DNA from 2 places in the Actinomadura sp. 3N407 genome. Region 2 is predicted to be linked to the other one. Evidence: riboswitches for the same ligand, from Rfam matches in the RefSeq annotation. Region 2 holds a riboswitch; the other holds the start of a gene.
What was found. Region 2 has a riboswitch for glycine ahead of gcvP (aminomethyl-transferring glycine dehydrogenase). Riboswitches for the same ligand answer to the same signal wherever they lie in the genome.
Positions count from the first base shown of each region.

Region 1: linked by a shared signal. The riboswitch ahead of gcvT (glycine cleavage system aminomethyltransferase GcvT) and the one ahead of gcvP (aminomethyl-transferring glycine dehydrogenase) in region 2 are both predicted to bind glycine.

Region 1 covers NZ_JBQQBP010000001.1:573,569-582,784, forward strand. The annotation lists gene glyA (serine hydroxymethyltransferase) at 1-1,120, opposite strand, end outside; gene gcvH (glycine cleavage system protein GcvH) at 1,123-1,512, opposite strand; gene gcvT (glycine cleavage system aminomethyltransferase GcvT) at 1,655-2,749, opposite strand; glycine riboswitch at 2,823-2,909, opposite strand; glycine riboswitch at 2,914-3,009, opposite strand; gene ACTWPP_RS02705 (hypothetical protein) at 3,054-3,380, opposite strand; gene ACTWPP_RS02710 (M50 family metallopeptidase) at 3,622-4,920, shown strand; gene ACTWPP_RS02715 (PLP-dependent cysteine synthase family protein) at 4,910-6,007, opposite strand; gene ACTWPP_RS02720 (hypothetical protein) at 6,097-7,170, shown strand; gene ACTWPP_RS02725 (ATP-dependent DNA ligase) at 7,195-8,721, opposite strand; gene ACTWPP_RS02730 (hypothetical protein) at 8,865-9,216, shown strand, end outside.
Region 2 covers NZ_JBQQBP010000007.1:343,853-353,068, reverse strand. The annotation lists gene ACTWPP_RS20385 (tetratricopeptide repeat protein) at 1-176, opposite strand, end outside; gene gcvP (aminomethyl-transferring glycine dehydrogenase) at 402-3,278, opposite strand; glycine riboswitch at 3,337-3,448, opposite strand; glycine riboswitch at 3,449-3,543, opposite strand; gene ACTWPP_RS20375 (lysylphosphatidylglycerol synthase transmembrane domain-containing protein) at 3,813-6,308, shown strand; gene ACTWPP_RS20370 (MerR family transcriptional regulator) at 6,312-6,917, opposite strand; gene ACTWPP_RS20365 (bifunctional nuclease family protein) at 7,258-7,728, opposite strand; gene ftsR (transcriptional regulator FtsR) at 7,871-8,602, opposite strand; gene ACTWPP_RS20355 (FHA domain-containing protein) at 8,646-9,182, opposite strand.

The DNA of each region.
Region 1 (9,216 bases), on a different contig from region 2:
GGGTGGCGAGCGCGGGCGTGCCGATCCGCAGGCCGGAGGTGACCATCGGCGGGCGCGGATCGTTCGGGACGGCGTTGCGGTTGACGGTGATGCCGATGTCGTGCAGGCGGTCCTCGGCGTCGCGGCCGGTGAGGTCGGAGTCCACGAGGTCGACCAGGACGAGGTGGACGTCCGTGCCGCCGGTCAGGACCTTCACGCCGGCCTTGGCGGAGTCCTCGGCGAGGAGGCGTTCGGCGAGGAGCCTCGCCCCCTCGACGGTGAGGGACTGGCGTGCGCGGAACTCGTCCGACGCGGCGATCTTGAGGGCGACGGCCTTGGCGGCGATCACGTGCTCCAGCGGGCCGCCCTGCATGCCGGGGAACACCGCGGAGTTGATCTTCTTGCCGTACTCCTCGCGGGCGAGGATCAGGCCGCCGCGGGGGCCGCCGAGCGTCTTGTGCGTGGTGGTCGTGACGATGTCCGCGTACGGGACGGGCGACGGGTGCAAGCCCGCGGCGACGAGGCCGGCGAAGTGCGCCATGTCGACCATGAGCAGGGCCCCGGACGAATCGGCGATCTCCCGGAACGCGGGGAAGTCGAGCTGCCGCGGGTACGCCGACCAGCCCGCGACGATCATCTTGGGACGGTGCTCGGCGGCGAGGGACGCCACCTCGTCCATGTCGACCAGGCCGTCCTCCGCGCGGACGTGGTAGGGCACCACGTTCAGCGTCTTGCCGGAGTAGTTCAGCCGCATCCCATGGGTGAGGTGCCCGCCGTGCGCGAGGTCGAGGCCGAGGATCGTGTCGCCGTGGTGGAGCATCGCGAAGTAGACGGCCGTGTTGGCCTGCGCGCCGCTGTGCGGCTGGACGTTCGCGTGCTCGGCGCCGAACAGCGACTTGGCGCGGTCGATGGCCAGCTGCTCGGTGACGTCGACGTGCTCGCAGCCGCCGTAGTAGCGCCGGCCCGGGTAGCCCTCGGCGTACTTGTTGGTGAGGACGGAGCCCTGCGCCTCCAGGACCGACACCGGCGCGAAGTTCTCCGAGGCGATCATTTCGAGCGTGGACTGCTGCCGCCGGAGCTCGGCGGCGACGGCCTCGGCGACTTCCGGGTCGGCCGTGGCGAGCGAATCGTTCAGGCTCAAGATCAGCTCTCCTCGATCAGCTTGTCGTAGGCGGCGGAGTCGAGCAGGTCGCCCGGCTCCTCGGAGACGCGGACCTTGAAGATCCAGCCCTCGCCGTACGGGTCGTCGTTGATGACCTTGGGCTCGTCCACCACCGCGCTGTTGATCGCGGTGATCTCGCCGCTGACGGGGGAGTAGATGTCGCTGACCGACTTGGTCGACTCGATCTCGCCGCAGGGCTCGCCCGCCTCGACGGTGTCGCCCTCGGACGGCTGCAGCTCGAGGTAGACGATCTCCCCGAGGGCGTCGGCGGCGTGCGCGGTGATGCCGATGGTGACGATGCCGTCCTCGCCACCGAGGCCGGACACCCACTCGTGCTCTTCGCTGTAGCGGAGCTGCTCCGGAACGCTCACGATCACTTCTTTCTAGTCATGGTGGGGGCCGGTCCCCACACCGACCAATTTCTTCTTGTCACTGTGGAGGGTGACCCCCCACACACCCACAACTTCTCCTGTCACTGTGGGGGGTGACCCCCACACCCCCACAAGTTCTTCTTCAGGAACGCTTGTAGAACGGCAGGGCGACCACGTCCACCGGCTCCTGCCGGCCGCGGACGTCGACGGCGAGGCCCGTCTCCTCGACGCCGCTGTCGAGGTACGCCATGCCGATCGGCGTGCCCAGTGTGGGCGACGGGGCGCCGCTCGTCACGACCCCGCACGGCGTGCCGCCGGACGTGACGACCTGATACCCCTTGCGCGGCGCGCGACGCCCGCGCGCGACAAGTCCCACGAGCCTACGGCCCGGCGGGGTCTGCGCCTGAGCCGCCAGGGCGGTCTTCCCGACGAAGTCGCCCGGCTTGTCCAGCTTCACGATCCGGCCGAGGCCCGCCTCGAACGGCGTGGTCTCGGCGGTCAGCTCGTTGCCGTACAGCGGCATCCCCGCTTCGAGACGAAGCGTGTCGCGCGCGGACAGCCCGGCGGGGACGACGCCGTCCACCCCGGCGAGCGCCTTCCACAGCGCGACGGCGTCGGACGCGTCGACGAACAGCTCGAAGCCGTCCTCACCCGTGTACCCGGTGCGGGCAATGAGGGCGTCGACGCCCGCGACCCGCCCGGCGAGGACCGCGTAGTACTTGAGGTCGGCGACCGCCGCGTCGGTGAACCCTTCGAGAATTTCCTGGGAACGAGGGCCCTGCAGCGCTATCAGCCCGTACGTGCCGGAACGGTCCTCGACGGCGGCCTCGAAGGGCGTGGCCCGTTCGGTCAGCGCCTCCCGGACGACGGCCGTGTTGGCGGCGTTCGCGACGACCATCCAGGTGGCGTCGGCGAGCCGGTAGACGATCACGTCGTCCAGGACGCCGCCGTCCTGCCCGCAGACCATCGTGTAGCGGGCCTTGCCCACCGGCATCGACGCGAGGTTGCCGACCAGCGCGAAGTCGAGCGCGGCGCCCGCGCCCGGCCCGGAGACGAAGATCTCCCCCATGTGCGACAGATCGAACAGCCCCGCGCCGGTGCGGACGGCCTGGTGCTCGGCAGTCTCGCTCGCGTAGCGCAGCGGCATCAGGTGGCCGGCGAAGTCGACGAGGTTCGCGCCGAGGTCCTGGTGGACGTCGTGCAGCGGCGTCTTCTTCGCGGTCGGGTCGGCGGACATCGGTTCGGCTCCTTCGTCACGGGCGCGTGTGGTCCATCGTCCCACTCGCGCACCGGGCGGCTCGGTGCCTCCCCCTCTGTCATCGGCGCCTGAGAGCTTCACCCGCCACCGGGGCGGGCTTTCACCTTCGGCGGGGGACGGGGTCCCCGCTTTCCAGAGGTCGCCTGGTCCGTGCGGTCCGTGGGCCTGAGAGGTTCCGGGGAGGATTTGCTCCTTCGGCGTCCCTCACCGGCTGCAAGGGACTCTCCCGCACGGGATCATCGGCGTTCAGCATCCTATGGCATCGTCCTGGACGCCGCGAGGGTCAGCGTGGTGCGGGGGGCGGGGACGCGGACAGCGCCTTCATGCACGTGCGCAGGGCCGTCATTCTCTTCTCGATGTCCTGCTTGGGAGGCGTGGACGCCGGGTTCGGGCTCGGCAGCTCCACGCCCTGCTTGCGCATGCAGTCGTTGAACGCCTTGGTCGCCTCCGACTGCGGGGGCGGCGAGGGCAGGACCGCGTTCCCCTCACCGGACGAAGCGGCCGGCGGCGCGGGCGATGACGTCTCCGCGGCCCCGCCGCCGTCGTCGGAGCCGCCGCATCCGGCGAGGGCGAGCACCAACGCCAGGGCCGCTACATGACCGCGCTTCAAGGCAGTACCTCCGTGGACCGGGGTGGGGCCGTCATGGTGGCAGGCGGGACGTCCCGTCAATACCGACGCGGGTGCCAATGACGCGTGCGCGGATTAGCAGCTCACCTCAAATCGGGGCACAAAAGGCGTCGGTCCGGCTTGCGCGCTGGTTCAACCAAAGCGGGGCCTGTGACGTACTCTGAGTTGGTTGCTGTTGACCACCCCCCGGTGAGCGGGGTGCATGACCGGAGGGGCTAGCCGCATGGCCTACGTGGCTGGAGCGTTGATTCTGTTCTTCGGCCTCCTGGTGTCCATCGCGCTGCACGAGCTGGGGCACTTCTCGTTCGCCAAGCTGTTCAAGGTGCGGACCACCCAGTTCATGGTCGGGTTCGGGCCGACGATGTGGTCGTGGCGCCGGGGCGAGACCGAGTACGGGATCAAATGGATTCCGCTCGGCGGCTACATCCGGATGATCGGGATGCTGCCACCGCGCAAAGGCGACGCCCCCGGGAAGATCCGGCAGGCCAGCACCGGCCCGTTCCAGGGCCTCATCGAGTCCGCGCGCGGCGTGGCGCTGGAGGAGGTCAGGCCGGGGGACGAGAACCGCGTCTTCTACGGCAAGAAGTGGTGGCAGAAGCTGCTGATCATGTCCGGCGGGCCCGCGATGAACCTGCTGCTGGCGGTCATGTTCTTCGCGATCCTCCTGATGGGAATCGGCACGAACCAGCCGCAGCCGGTGATCCGGGAGGTCGCCGAGTGCATGGTTCCGGCGAGCCAGTCCGAGCTCACCGAGTGCCCGGCGAACGCCGCGCCGACCCCGGCGAAACAGGTCGGGCTGCAGGCCGGTGACCAGATCGTCGTCTTCGGCGGCAAGAAGATCGACGACTACCGGGAACTGCAGGAGCTGATCCGCGGGGCGGGCGGGCAGACCGTGCCCATGACCGTCGAGCGCGACGGGCGGGACGTGGAGCTGAACGTCCCCATCACCCGCAACCGGATGTACCACCTGGAGGACCGGGACAAGATCGTCGAGGTCGGGTTCCTCGGCATCACGCCGACCAGCGCCGTCGAGCGGCAGGGCCCCGGCGCGGTCGCGAGCACGATGGGCGACCTGACCGCCCGCACCGCGGGCGCGCTGGTGCGGATGCCGGAGAAGATGGTCGGCATCTGGCACGCGGCGTTCGGCGGGGACGAACGCGACCCGAACGGCCCGATCGGGGTCGTCGGCGTCAGCAGGATCGGCGGGGACGTGGCCGCGTCCGAGACCCTCACCGGCACCGAGAAGGTCTCCTACTTCGTGATGCTGCTCGGGTCGCTGAACCTCGCGGTCGGGATGTTCAACCTCGTCCCGCTGCTGCCGCTGGACGGCGGGCACATCGCCGGCGCCCTCCTGGAGGCGATCAAGAAGGCTTTCGCCAAGGTCTTCCGGAGGCCCGACCCCGGCTACGTGGACGTCGCCAAGGCGCTGCCGGTGACGTACGTGATGGCGGCCGTCCTGATCGTCATGGGCGGGCTGCTCATCTACGCCGACCTCGTCAACCCCGTCCGGTTCACGGGGTAGCGGGCATCTCGCCTGTCTTCAGGAAGCCGTTCAGCGCGGCGAGGTAGGGCGCTATGTCCAGGCCCTGCTCCGCCAGCCACGCGTCCGACCCGTAGGTGCCCGCGTAGCGTTCCGCGCCGTCGCAGATCAGCGTGACGACGCTGCCGCGTTCCCCGCTCGCCCGCATCTGCGCGATCAGTTCCGCCGCGCCCCACATGTTGGTGCCGGTCGAGCCGCCGACGTCCCGGCCGGTGACCTCGCTCGTCCAGCGCATCGCCGCGACGGACGCCGCGTCCGGTACCCGGATCATCCGGTCGATCACCGTGGGCAGGAAGGACGGCTCGACGCGGGGGCGGCCGATGCCCTCGATCCGTGAGCCCGCCGCCGTCCGCTCCGGGTCCCCGTCGGCGAACGAGCCGAAGAACGCCGACCCCTCCGGGTCGACGACCGCGAGCCGCGTCTGGAACCGCCGGTAGCGCGCGTACCGGCCGATCGTCGCGGACGTCCCGCCGGTGCCCGCGCCGACCACCACCCAGGACGGCTCGGGGAACCGCTCCAGCCGCATCTGCTCGAAGATCGACTCGGCGATGTTGTTGTTGCCGCGCCAGTCCGTGGCGCGCTCGGCGTAGGTGAACTGGTCCATGAAGTGCCCGCCGCACTCGGCCGCGAGCCGCCGCGACTCGTCGTAGATGGTCGACGGGTCGTCCACCAGGTGGCAGCGGCCGCCGTGGAACTCGATGAGCTGGATCTTCTCCGGGCTGGTGGACGCGGGCATGACCGCGATGAACGGCAGCCCGAGCAGCCGCGCGAAGAACGCCTCCGACACCGCCGTCGACCCGCTGGACGCCTCGATGATCGTCGTGTCCGCGCGGATCCAGCCGTTCGCCAGCCCGTACAGGAACAGCGACCGCGCGAGGCGGTGTTTCAGTGAACCGGTGGGATGGACGGACTCGTCCTTGAGGTAAAGGTCGATGCCCCACTCCGGCGGCAGCGGGAACACGTGCAGGTGCGTGTCGGCGCTGCGGTTGGCGTCGGCGTCGACGAGCCGGACGGCCTCGGCGATCCAAGCCCGGTACCCGGGGTCGCAGTGGTCCTCGATGCGGGTCACGGCGGCTTTCTCCTCGGATCGTCGCTGATCGGCCGGGTCCCACGATATCCGTGCATGTCACAGGGCATGATGGAAGCTGCGGGGGGCAGATGATCGAGATGTTCGACGCGCGCATCGTGGAGACCGGGCGGCTGCCGCTGTTCGGTTTCTTCGTCGCGTTCATGATCACTTTTGTGTTGACGCGGGTGAACGTCCGGCTGATCCGCTCGAACGTGCGGTGGTTCCGGAACGTGACCGCCGGTGACGTGCACATCCACCATGTCGTGTTCGGCGTCGTGCTGATGCTGGCGGGCGGCGTGGCGAGCCTGGCGGTCCCCGACGCGCTCGTCGGCCTCGACCTGGCGGCGGCCGTCGTGTTCGGCATGGGCTCCGCCCTCGTCCTGGACGAGTTCGCGCTGATCCTGCACCTCAGCGACGTCTACTGGACGGAGAAGGGCCGCGCGTCCGTCGACGCCGTCTTCGTCGCCATCGCCGTGACCGGGCTGCTGCTGCTCGGCGTCCATCCGCTCGGCTACGAGAGCCTCGGGCTGGACCCCGGCGCCGGAGCCATGTCGCCCGTCTACGTCGCGTTCCTCGTCGTCAACCTCGCCCTCGCCGTCCTCACGCTGCTGAAGGGCAAGATCTGGACCGGGCTCATCGGCCTGTTCGTCCCCGCCCTGCTGGTCATCGGCGCGATCCGGGTGGCGCGTCCCGGCTCGCCCTGGTCGCGCTGGCGCTACGACCACGAGTCGCGCAGGTACCAGCGCGCCGTCCGGCGGGAGAATTCGATCCGCCGGCCGCTCATCCGCGGCAAGATCTGGGTGCAGGAGTTCATCGCCGGGCGGCACGACCTCATCCCGCCCGAGCTGCTGCAACGCCGCACCGAGGCCACCGACCGCGCCCGCCGCCGGCGGCTCGCCCGTGTGCAGCGCAGGGCCGCCGCCCGCGCGGAGCGCAAGGCCGTCTCCCCCTTCCGGCGCAAGACCCGGACCTGGGCCGAACGCCGCGCCGAGACCCGCACCCGGCGCGGCGCCGTCACCCGCGGCGGGAACGCGTCCCGGATGCGGACGCGCGCCGCGTCCAGGCGCCGTGACCGCCCGCCCGCCCCGGAACGTGACTCCCGCCAAGCCCCGGAGGAGGAACCCCCGACCGGTGGACGCCCCCGAGCCGGCACACCCAGCTGACCCACCGGCTCGTGACCGGGGGGTCTAGTCCATGACCGGGGCGACGGCGCGGACGGTTTCGATCGTGTCGGCCTCGGCGGCGGACTTGTCGGGCCGGTAGCGCAGGACGCGGGCGAAGCGGAGCGCGATGCCGCCCGGGTAGCGGGGGCTGTGCTGGACGCCGTCGAACGCGATTTCGACGACCAGCTCGGGCCGGACGTGGACCGTCCAGTCGTCCTCGCGCACGGCCAGTTCGCGGAGCCGCTTCGTCTGCCAGGCCAGCAGCTCGTCGGTGAGGCCCTTGAAGGTCTTGCCGAGCATGACGAACCCGCCGGTCTCGGGGTCGCGGGCGCCGAGATGCAGGTTGGACAGCAGCCCCTGGCGGCGGCCGTGCCCCCATTCGACGGCGAGGACGACGAGGTCGAGGGTGTGCCGCGGCTTCACCTTGATCCAGCCCGCGCCGCGCCGCCCGGCCGTGTAGGGGGAGTCGAGGGACTTGACGACCACGCCCTCGTGGCCGCGCGCGACCGCCTCGTCGAAGACCTCCTTGGCCCGCGCGGGGTCGCCGGTGACGATCCGCGGCATGCGCAGCTCCTCCGGGACGACCCGGGTCAGCGCCGAGTCCCTTTCGGCGCCCGGCGCGTCGAGGAGGTCGGCGCCGTCCAGATACAGGACGTCGAACAGGTACACCGACAGCGGCACCGGCTCGGTGTTCTTCGCGGTCCGCGTGGCGGTGCGGGCGGCGGTGACCTGGAACGGGTGGGGGCGCCCGTCCGGCCGGAGCGCGATCAGCTCGCCGTCGAACACGGCCGCTCGGACGGGCAGCTCCTGCACGGCCGCCACCACCTCGGGCAGCCGGGAGGTGATCTCGTCCAGCGTCCGGGTGAACACCCGCACCTCGCCGCCGGACACGTGGACCTGCGCGCGGATCCCGTCGAGCTTCCACTCGACGGCGGCCTCGGCGTCGAGCTTGCCGAACGCGTCCTCGGTGGACGGGGCGGACGCCGCGAGCATCGGCTTGATCGGCCGCCCGACCTCCAGCGTGAATTCGCGCAGCGCGCCGACGCCGCCGGCGAGGGCGGCCGTGGCGACCGGCCCCAGCGTCCCGCGCAGCATGAACGCCCTCCGTACCTCGGCGGCCGGCACTCCGGCCGCCGCCGCGATCGCCTCGGCCATCACGCCGTCCAGCGCGCCCTGCCGCAGCTCGCCCGCCAGCAGCCTGATCAGGAAGCCCTGCTCGGTGCGGGTGGCGCGGGCGAACAGGGCCGCGAGCAGGTCGCGCCGCCGGGCGACGGAGCCCGGCCCGGAGACCGCGCCGATCTCGGTGAACGCCGCGTCCACCTCCGGGACGGTCAGGGTCGGCTCCGCGGCGGGCGGCGGGATTTCCCGCAGCGACGCGTACCCGACCCCGATCTGGCGTTGCGGCAGCTCACCGGACAGGTACGCGACGACGGTCGCGGCCTCGCCCGGCTCCGCCGCGCGCAGGCACTCCGCGAGCGCGGATACCTTGGCCTTGCGGCCCGAGGTGCCCGCCACGGCCTGCGACGTCCGCGTGATGTCGGCTATCAGCACTTCTCCATTGTGACCACGGGGTCTGACAATCCACACCGTCCGGGGGCCTGGTCAGGGGATGCGGGCCTGGCTACGTTGACGGGAGGCGGGCCGGTGAGTCAGGCGAGCCGGTGAGAGCGAGACGGGGGAGTGAGGAGCGGGGAGTGGGGCTTCAGCGTCCGTCGGAACCGTTCCACCGGGTCTACTCCGCGCCGGAGCCGCCGTCGCCGGCCCGCAGGCCGAAGCTGCTCAAGCTGCTGGCGGTGGCCGCCGCCCTCGCGGTGGCCGGGGCGGTCGTCTTCCTGGTGATGCCCGGGCAGGGCGCCGACAAGGCGGCCGCGCGGCCGACGCCGGCCGGCACGCCGGAGACCCCGGCGCCCTCCGCCACGTCTGCGCAGCGGATCGTCCGGGCACTGCCTGCGCCGTGCGGGACGGTGTCGGAGGGCACCGTCGACCGCACCGTCCCGGGGGCGACGCGGCGGGAGAGCGCCAACTCGACCTTGACGACCTGCACCT
Region 2 (9,216 bases):
TCGAGGACGACGGCCAGGCCCAGCGCGGCCTGAGCCCGGCAGGGCGTCTCGCCGAGCGCGAGCACCTTCTCGAACAGCAGCGCCGCCCGCTCCGCCTCGCCGTTCTCGGCGAGGTTCCGCGCTTGCTCGCACAACTGCGCCGGGTCGTCGGACACACGCTCCGCTGACTCGCTCATCCGGCGAGCTTATTGCAGTGTCCTCGGCCCCGGGTGCCGGAGCGCCCTCCTTCGGCGGGCACCGCGGCGATCGCCGCATCGCTCCGACTCGCCCGGCGGCTCGCTGCGCGCTCGGGTTCTCGCAGGCTCGAACGCGGCTTCGCACCCGATCGGCAACGCCCGGGGTCGCCGGTGGCCGGTGCAACCGGGTCCCTTGCGTCCTCATGTGGTCGCGCCCGGGCCGGCTCAATCCTCGAAGGCGTCCGGGGGCGGGCAGGAGCAGATGAGGTTGCGGTCGCCGTAGGCCTGGTCGATGCGGCGGACGGGCGGCCAGTACTTGTCGTCGCGGAGGGCGGGGACGGGGTAGGCGGCCTCCTGGCGGGTGTAGGCGTGCTTCCAGTCGTCGGAGATCAGGCAGGCGGCGGTGTGCGGGGCGTTCCTGAGCGGGTTGTCCTCGCGGTCGTAGCCGCCGTCGGCGACGCGCCGGATCTCCCGGCGGATCTCGATCATGGCGTCGCAGAACCGGTCGAGCTCGGCGAGGTCCTCGGACTCGGTCGGCTCGATCATCAGGGTGCCGGCGACGGGGAACGACAGGGTCGGGGCGTGGAAGCCGTAGTCGATGAGCCGCTTGGCGACGTCCTCGGCGGTGATCCCGGTCTCCTTCGTGATCTTGCGGAGGTCGGCGATGCACTCGTGGGCGACGAGGCCGTTGCGGCCGGTGTACAGGATCGGGTAGTGCGGCGCGAGGCGGGCGGCGAGGTAGTTGGCGCCGACGATCGCGCTCTCGGTGGCGGCGCGCAGTCCGTCCGGGCCCATCATCGCGATGTACGCCCAGGAGATCGGCAGGATGCCCGCCGAGCCCCACGGCGCCGCGGAGATCGGGCCCACGCCCGTCTGCGGGCCGGCCTCCGCGCGGAGCGGGTGGTTCGGCAGGAAGGGGGCCAGGTGCTCGCGGACGCCGATCGGGCCGACGCCGGGGCCGCCGCCGCCGTGCGGGATGCAGAACGTCTTGTGCAGGTTGAGGTGCGAGACGTCGGAGCCGAACTCGCCGGGACGGGCCAGGCCGACGAGCGCGTTGAGGTTGGCGCCGTCCACGTAGACCTGGCCGCCCGCCTCGTGCACGGCCGCGCACACGTCGGTGATCGACTCCTCGAAGACGCCGTGCGTGGACGGATACGTCACCATGATCGCGGCGAGCCGGCCGCCATGCTCGCCGATCTTGGCGTGCAGGTCGTCGAGGGCGACGTTGCCGCCCTCGTCGCACTTCACGACGACGACGCGCATCCCGGCCATGACGGCGCTGGCGGCGTTGGTGCCGTGCGCGGACGACGGGATCAGGCACACGTCCCGGTGCTGCTCGCCGCGGGACGCGTGGTACCCGCGGATGGCGAGCAGGCCGGCCAGCTCGCCCTGCGAGCCGGCGTTCGGCTGGACCGACACCTCGGCGTACCCGGTGATCTCGGCGAGCGCGTGCTCCAGTTCGCCGATCAGCTCGACGTATCCGGCGGCCTGGTCGACGGGCGCGAACGGGTGGATGTTCGCGAACTCAGGCCAGGTGACCGGCTCCATCTCGGCGGTGGCGTTCAGCTTCATCGTGCAGGAGCCGAGCGGGATCATGGAGCGGTCGAGCGCGATGTCCTTGTCCTGGAGCCTGCGCAGGTAGCGCAGCATCGCGGTCTCGGAGCGGTGCGCGCGGAAGACCGGGTGGGTCAGGTAGGGGCTCTCGCGGCGCAGCGCGCCCGGGAGCGCCTCGGCCGCCCCGCCGGCGCCGGCGGCCGGGACGCCGAACGCCTCCAGGACGGCGGTGACGTGCTCGGGCAGCGTCGTCTCGTCGCAGGCGATCCCCACGTGGCCGGCGTCCGCGGGGCGCAGGTTGATCCCGCGCTCGCGGGCCGCGGCGACGACCTCCGCGGCGCGGCCGGGGACGCGGGCGAGGACGGTGTCGAAGAACGCGTCGTGGACGATCTCCACGCCGCCGGCGCGCAGCCCCGCGGCGATCTCGGCGGCCCGGCGGTGCGTCCGCTGGGCGATCGCCGCGAGCCCCTCCGGCCCGTGGTAGACGGCGTACATGCTCGCCATGACGGCGAGGAGGACCTGCGCGGTGCAGATGTTGCTGGTGGCCTTCTCGCGCCGGATGTGCTGCTCGCGGGTCTGCAGCGCCAGCCGGTGCGCGGGGGCGCCGTCGGCGTCGACGGACACGCCGACGAGCCGTCCGGGGAGCTGCCGCCGGATGCCCTCGCCGACCGCCATGTAGCCGGCGTGCGGGCCGCCGAACCCGTACGGGACGCCGAACCGCTGCGACGAGCCCACGGCGATGTCGGCGCCGGACTCCCCCGGCGGGCGCAGCAGCGTCAGCGCGAGCAGGTCGGCCGCGACGACCACCTTGGCGCCGCGGTCGTGGGCCTGCCCGATGACCGGCTCCAGGTCGCGGACGGCGCCGGACGCGCCCGGGTACTGCAGCAGCACCCCGAAGAAGTCGCCCTCGGGCAGCCCGCCGGACAGGTCGGCGGTGACCACCTCGATGCCGAGCGGGACCGCCCGCGTCCGCACGACCTCGATCGTCTGCGGGAGGGCGTCGGCGTCGACCAGGAACGCGCCCGGCTCCTTGCGCCTGGAGACGCGGTGGGCGAGGGCCATGGCCTCGGCGGCGGCGGTGCCCTCGTCCAGCATGGACGCGTTCGCGACCGGCAGCCCCGTCAGGTCGGCGACCACCGTCTGGAAGTTCAGCAGGGCCTCGAGGCGCCCCTGGGAGATCTCCGGCTGGTACGGGGTGTAGGCGGTGTACCAGCCGGGGTTCTCCATGACGTTGCGCAGGACGACGGCCGGGGTGATCGTCCCGTGGTAGCCGAGGCCGATCATGGACGTCAGGACGGTGTTGCGGGCGGCGAGTTCCCGGAGCCGGTCCAGCGCGGCGGGCTCGCTCAGCGCGGGCGGCAGGTCCAGCGGGCGGGACGTGCGGATGGCGGCGGGCACCGCGTCGTCGATGAGCGCCTCGACGCCGGAGTAGCCGATGACGGCGAGCATCCGGGCCTGGTCGTCCGGGGAGGGGCCGATGTGCCGGTCGGCGAACGTGGAACGGGGATGCTGCGGCGAGGCCACGGGGGCGAAGAACTGGGCGGTCATGGAGAGCCTCCTGGCGGCTGCGATGCTCAGGTCCGCCGCCGGCGCGGGCCGGCGGCCGGTCTCCCCCTCTGTCATCGGCACCTGAGAGCTTCGCCCGCGCGGCGGGATTTCCCCTTCGGTGAGCCGCCCTTCCCCGCGTGCGGGGATCGACGCCTGCTTTCCAGAGGTGCCTCGCCCGAGCGGTCCTTTTGCCTGAGAGGTTCCGGGGAGGTTGCCCCTTCGGCGCCCCACGCTGGCGGCGTGGGGTCTCTCCCGCCCAGGGTCGACGGCATGTCCTCGACAAACCCTACCCAAAGCCGGGCCCCGGGACGGGCCCGCCCCTTCCGGCGCCGGCGCCCCGGCGGGCACGCCGCTCTGCCAATGAGTACGATATGGAGGTCTGACCTGGGAGGTCACGGGCCTCGGGGCCTCACGACGGGAGATGGGGCTTCGGGTGCACACGCGACGGCCGGACGGCCCGCCGGCCGCTCGACGGCGCGCCGCCGGTTCTGGGACGCTGATCACGATGACGGATGGTCAGGGCGGCGGTACGGCGTGACGCAGACCCACGACGGCACGGTGCGCCCGAGGCAGGGCGCGGCCGCCGGTGTGCCCGTCGACGAGCCCGCCCAGCCGGACCGGATCCGCCGCCCGTCGGACGCGTTCAGGTTCGCGGCGTCGGTGACCGGCCTGGTGGCGGTGATGCTGCTGGTGTCGTTCGCGCAGCAGACGACGCACGGCCTGCAGACCGACATCGCCGAGGGCACCGCGCACGCGCCCCGGCCGCTGCTGTCGCTGGCCACGCTGATCTCCAGCTTCGGGGTGCTGGCCGCGCCGATCGCGTTCGGCATCGAGCGGCTGTTCCACAAGGACGGGACGCGCGTCGCGATCGCGCTGCTGGCCGCCGTGATCGCGTTCGGCATCACGATCGGGCTGGACGACCTGGTGGTGCGGGCGGCGCCCGGCGGCGTCCTGGACTCGCTGATCTGGGGCGGCACCGAGACGGCCCCGGTGCACACCGACATCGCCCCCGTCATCGCGTTCGTCAGCGCGGTGGGGATGGCCGGGCGCACCCGGTGGCAGGCCGCGACCTGGACGATGATCGGGCTCGCGGCGCTCACCGGGCTCACCGCGGGCTACGCCTCGGTCTCCGCGCTCGCCGCCACCTACTTCCTCGGGCGCGCCATCGGCCACGGCACCCTGTACGCGGTCGGCACCCCCAACCCGCGTCCCACGGGCATGACGGTCGTCGCCGCGCTCGAACGGCTCGGGCTGCGCCCGAAGCGGGCGGCGCGCCTGGACGACCCCGCCGAGGGCGCCGAGGAGACCCGCAGGTACGGCGTCGCCCTGGCCCCCCGTCCCGGGAACGGGGACGGGGGGGGCGACGGGCACGGCACGCGGCTCCCGGCGCGCCCCGGCGGCCACGGCGAATGGGACCTCGAACTCCGCGTCCTGGACCGCGACCAGCAGACGGCGGGGCTGCTGTACCGAGTCTGGAGGCTGCTGCGGCTGCGCTCCACGACGACCGGGCGGGCGCTGCGCTCCCTGCGCAGGTCCCTGGAGCAGGAGTCGCTGATGGCGTACGCGGTGGACGCCGCGGGCGCCCGGACCCCCCGCCTTATCGGCACGTCGGAGGTCGGCACGGAGGCGGCGCTGCTGGCGTTCGAGCACGTGCCGGGCCGGCGGCTCGCGGACGTCCCCGACGAGCAGATCACCGACGGCCTGCTGACGGACGTGTGGCGGCAGTTCCGTTCGCTGCAGGCGGGCCGGCTGGCGCACCGGCGGCTGCAGGACGAGGCGATCGTGGTCGGCGACGACGGCCGCGCCTACATCACCGACCTGCGGGCCGGGGAGACCGCGGCGGGCGACCTGGCGCTGCGGCTCGACCTGGCGCAGCTGCTGACGACGCTCGCGCTGCGGGCGGGACCGGAGCGGGCGGTCCGCACCGCCGCGCGGGTGCTGGGCGAGGAGTCCCTGGCCGCCGCGGTGCCGCTGCTGCAGCGGGTGGCGCTGTCACGCACGACCCGGACGGCGCTGCGGCACGACCGGGAGGTGCTGACCCGCATCCGCGAGCAGATCATCCGGCTGAAGCCGGAGACGGAGGTCTCGCCGGCCAGGCTGGAACGGTTCCGGCCCCGGACGATCTTCAGCATCGTGGCGCTGTCGATCGCGGCCTACATCGTCATCCCGCAGGTGGCGAGCCTGGACGTGGCGACCATGGCGTCCGCGGCGAGCTGGCACTGGGCGCTGGCCGCGCTGGGCGCCGCGGCCCTCACCTACGTCGCCGCGGCGCTCATGCTGATGGGGTTCGTGCCGGAGAGGCTGCCGCTGGGGCGGACGGTGCTGGTCCAGGTCGCCGCGTCGTTCGTGAAGCTGGTGGCGCCGGCGGCCGTGGGCGGCGTCGCCGTCAACACCCGCTACCTGCAGCGCTCGGGGGTGCGGCCCGGCCCGGCGGTGGCGAGCGTCGGCGCGTCGCAGCTGGTGGGGCTGGTCACGCACATCCTGCTGCTGATCCTGTTCGGGTTCCTCACCGGCTCGACGACGAAGGCGACGCAGGATCTCGCGCCGTCCCGCACGATCGTCATCGTGGTGCTGTCGCTGGGGCTGCTCGCGGGGCTGGCGCTGACCGTCCCGCGGGTCCGGCGGGAGGTCACGTCGCGTCTGAGGAGCATGTTCTCGGGGGTGGTGCCCCGGCTGGTGGACGTCCTGCAGACGCCGCGGAAGCTGTTCACGGGGATGGGCGGGACGCTGCTGCTGACGGTCGCGTTCGTGCTCTGCCTGGACGCGTCGATCCGCGCGTTCGGCGGGTCGCTGCCGCTGACGACCGTCGTGGTGGTCTTCCTCACCGCCAACGCGGTCGGGTCGGCGGCGCCGACGCCCGGTGGTCTCGGCGCCGTCGAGGGCGCCCTGACCCTCGCGCTGACGATCTCGGGGCTCACCGCGGAGACGGCGACGTCGGCGGTGCTGCTCTACCGGCTTCTCACGCTGTGGCTGCCGGTCCTGCCGGGATGGGGCGCGTTCACCTACCTGCAGCGGCGGGAGGCGCTCTGACCGTCAGCCGGTGCGGCGGGCGCGCCGCCGGCCGGCCAGCTCGTCGTGGGGGTGGTCGGACGGGTCGTCGTCATCGACGGCGGCGCGCTCACCGGGTAGTTCCGCGAGGCTGCCCTCCACCTCCTGCCACACCCGGCCGAGCGCGATGCCGAACACGCCCTGCCCGCCCTGGAGCAGGTCGACGACCTCGTCGGGCGAGGTGCACTCGTACACGCTGACGCCGTCGCTCATCAGCGTGATCTGCGCCAGGTCCCTGACGCCGCGGTCCCGCAGGTGGGTGACGGCCGTGCGTATCTGCTGCAGCGACACGCCGGTGTCCAGGAGCCGCTTCACGACCTTCAGGACGAGGATGTCGCGGAAGCTGTAGAGCCGCTGGCTGCCCGACCCGTGCGCCGGCCGTACGCTCGGCTCCACCAGCTTGGTGCGCGCCCAGTAGTCGAGCTGCCGGTAGGTGATCCCCGCCGCCGCGCACGCGGTGGGGCCGCGGTAACCGACATCCTCCGGCGGCGCCGAGACCTGGGTGTCGAAGAGCAGGCCCTGCTCTCCGGCACGCCGGGACGCCATGTGCCTGTCGGGGGTCGCCTTGCCCTCGCCGCTGCTCACCGCCACGCGGACCTCCGGCTTCTATCAGCCCGTGCCGCTTCGTCAAGGGGGTTCGACGAATTACACCACGGGTGTTCCACCAGCACGGTAGGTGCCGGTCAGGGTGTGGTCAACGTTCACCGTCGGCGCGTCGCATGCCCGGATGAACCGGCTTCACGTGGGCAAACTGCGCACCTTCACCGCCAAACCACTCCTACCCCGATGCCCGCCCGGCAAAAACCGCCAGGTCCGGGGCGATGCACATCCAATCGCGGCAGGGCATGAACATACACCCGAGAGTGACATTCACCACGTTCTTCGCATGCCCCGTGGAGCCCGGATCATGCGGGCCGGACCTCCGGGTTCGTCAGCCGGCGCGGCCGAAGTCCTCCGGGGAGATGGTGTCGAGGAACTCGCGGAACTTCTCGACCTCGTCCTCCTGCTCGTCCGGGATGGCCACGCCGGCCTCTTCGAGGACGTCCTCGCTGGCGAAGATCGTGGCGCCGGTGCGCAGGGCCAGGGCGATGGAGTCGGAGGGGCGGGCGCTCACCTCGACGCCGTTGGAGAAGATGAGGTCGGCGAAGAAGATGCCTTCGCGCAGCGCGGTGATGTTGACGGTGCGCAGCTGGACGCTGAGGGCGTCGAGCACGTCGCGGAACAGGTCGTGGGTGAGGGGGCGGGCGGGCAGCACGCCCTGCTGGGCGAAGGCGATCGCGGTCGCTTCGACCGCCCCGATCCAGATGGGCAGGTAGCGATCGCCCTCCGTCTCCTTCAACAGGACGATCGGCTGATTGGAGGGCATCTCGACCCGGACGCCGACGACCTCCATCTGCTTCACTGCGGCTCCCTGCTGGTTCTCGCTGTCTGGATCACCACGTGCAGCGGATCGATTCGTGACCGAACCCTGTAGCCAACGTACACCCAGGCCCGGACAGCTCGTGATGCCGCGGGTCCGGCAAAATCCTCCGCGGCACCCATGATCAGCGGTCGAGGCTTTCGCGGAGACCGGCCGATACCAGGGCGGCGTGGAGCCTGACCGACAGGGCCGCGATCTCCCGCGCGGTCTCGGCGGCCTGCTCGTGGGCGCCGCGGCTGCGGCGGCGCAGCTGCGGCGCGACCATCTGCTCGATGAGGCCGGCCTGCCGGTCGGCGGCGGCCTTGACCGCGCGCAGGTGCCGCACCTCGAAGCCGAACTCGCCGAGCGCCGCGGCGGCCCGCGCGATGCTGAGCGCGTCGCCCTCGTAGTGCGCGCCGGCCCTGCGGACGAGGCCGTACTCCTCCAGCCTGGCGAGGAGGGCCTCGTCGATGCCGGCGCCGTCCAGGAGCTGGCGGCGCGTCAGCCGGACGGCGGGGTCCTCGGCGGTGGTGTCGGCGGCGACGAGCGTGCGGGGACGGCGCTGCGGGGTGCCGGGGTCACCGGGCTTGGGGGAGCCGAGCGGCGGGACGCTCTCGCCGCGGTCGCACGCCTCCAGATGCTGCCGGATGACGCGCAGCGGAAGGTAGTGGTCGCGCTGCGCGGTGAGGACGAACCGGAGCCGCTCCACGTCGGCGTCGCCGAACTTGCGGTACCCGGACGGGCTGCGCTGCGGCTCGACCAGGCCCTCGGCCTCCAGAAACCGGATCTTGGAGATGGTGATGTCGGGGAACTCGGGCCTGAGCAGCCCGAGGACGTCCCCGATCGTCATCAGGGACCGGGCTGGCTGCGCGTTCAAGGCCCCTCCCATCGTCGCCGCGACCTCGTATCGTGCTCGCCGGTCAGCCGTGCGCCGGGTTGGTCAGGAACACCAGCCGGAACTTGCCGATCTGCACCTCGTCGCCGCCCGACAGCGCGGCCTGGTCGATCCGCTGCCGGTTGACGTAGAGGCCGTTGAGGCTGCCCACGTCGCGGACGGAGAACGCGCCGCCCTGTCGGGAGAACTCGGCGTGCCTGCGGGAGACGGTGACGTCGTCCAGGAAGATGTCGCTCTCGGGGTGCCGGCCCGCGGACGTGCGGTCCTTGTCGAGGAGGAAGCGGCTGCCGGCGTTGGGGCCCCGCTTGACCACGAGCAGCGCCGTCCCCGGGGGGAGCGCCTCCATGGCCATCTGGTCGGGGCCGACCGGCTCCTCGGCGCCCGCGTCGGTGTCCAGAGCCTCGAACCCGCCGATGGAGATCGTGGACGTGGACTCACCGGGGGATTCGCGGGGAGGCGGCGGCGACGGCGAACTCCGCGTCAGCGGAGTGCCGCAGTTCGAGCAGAAGCGGGCATCGTCCGGGTTGGCGTGACCGCACTGCGTGCAGTAGACGCTCGGCATCGATCGGCTCGGCCTCCTACCATCGGCGTACCGC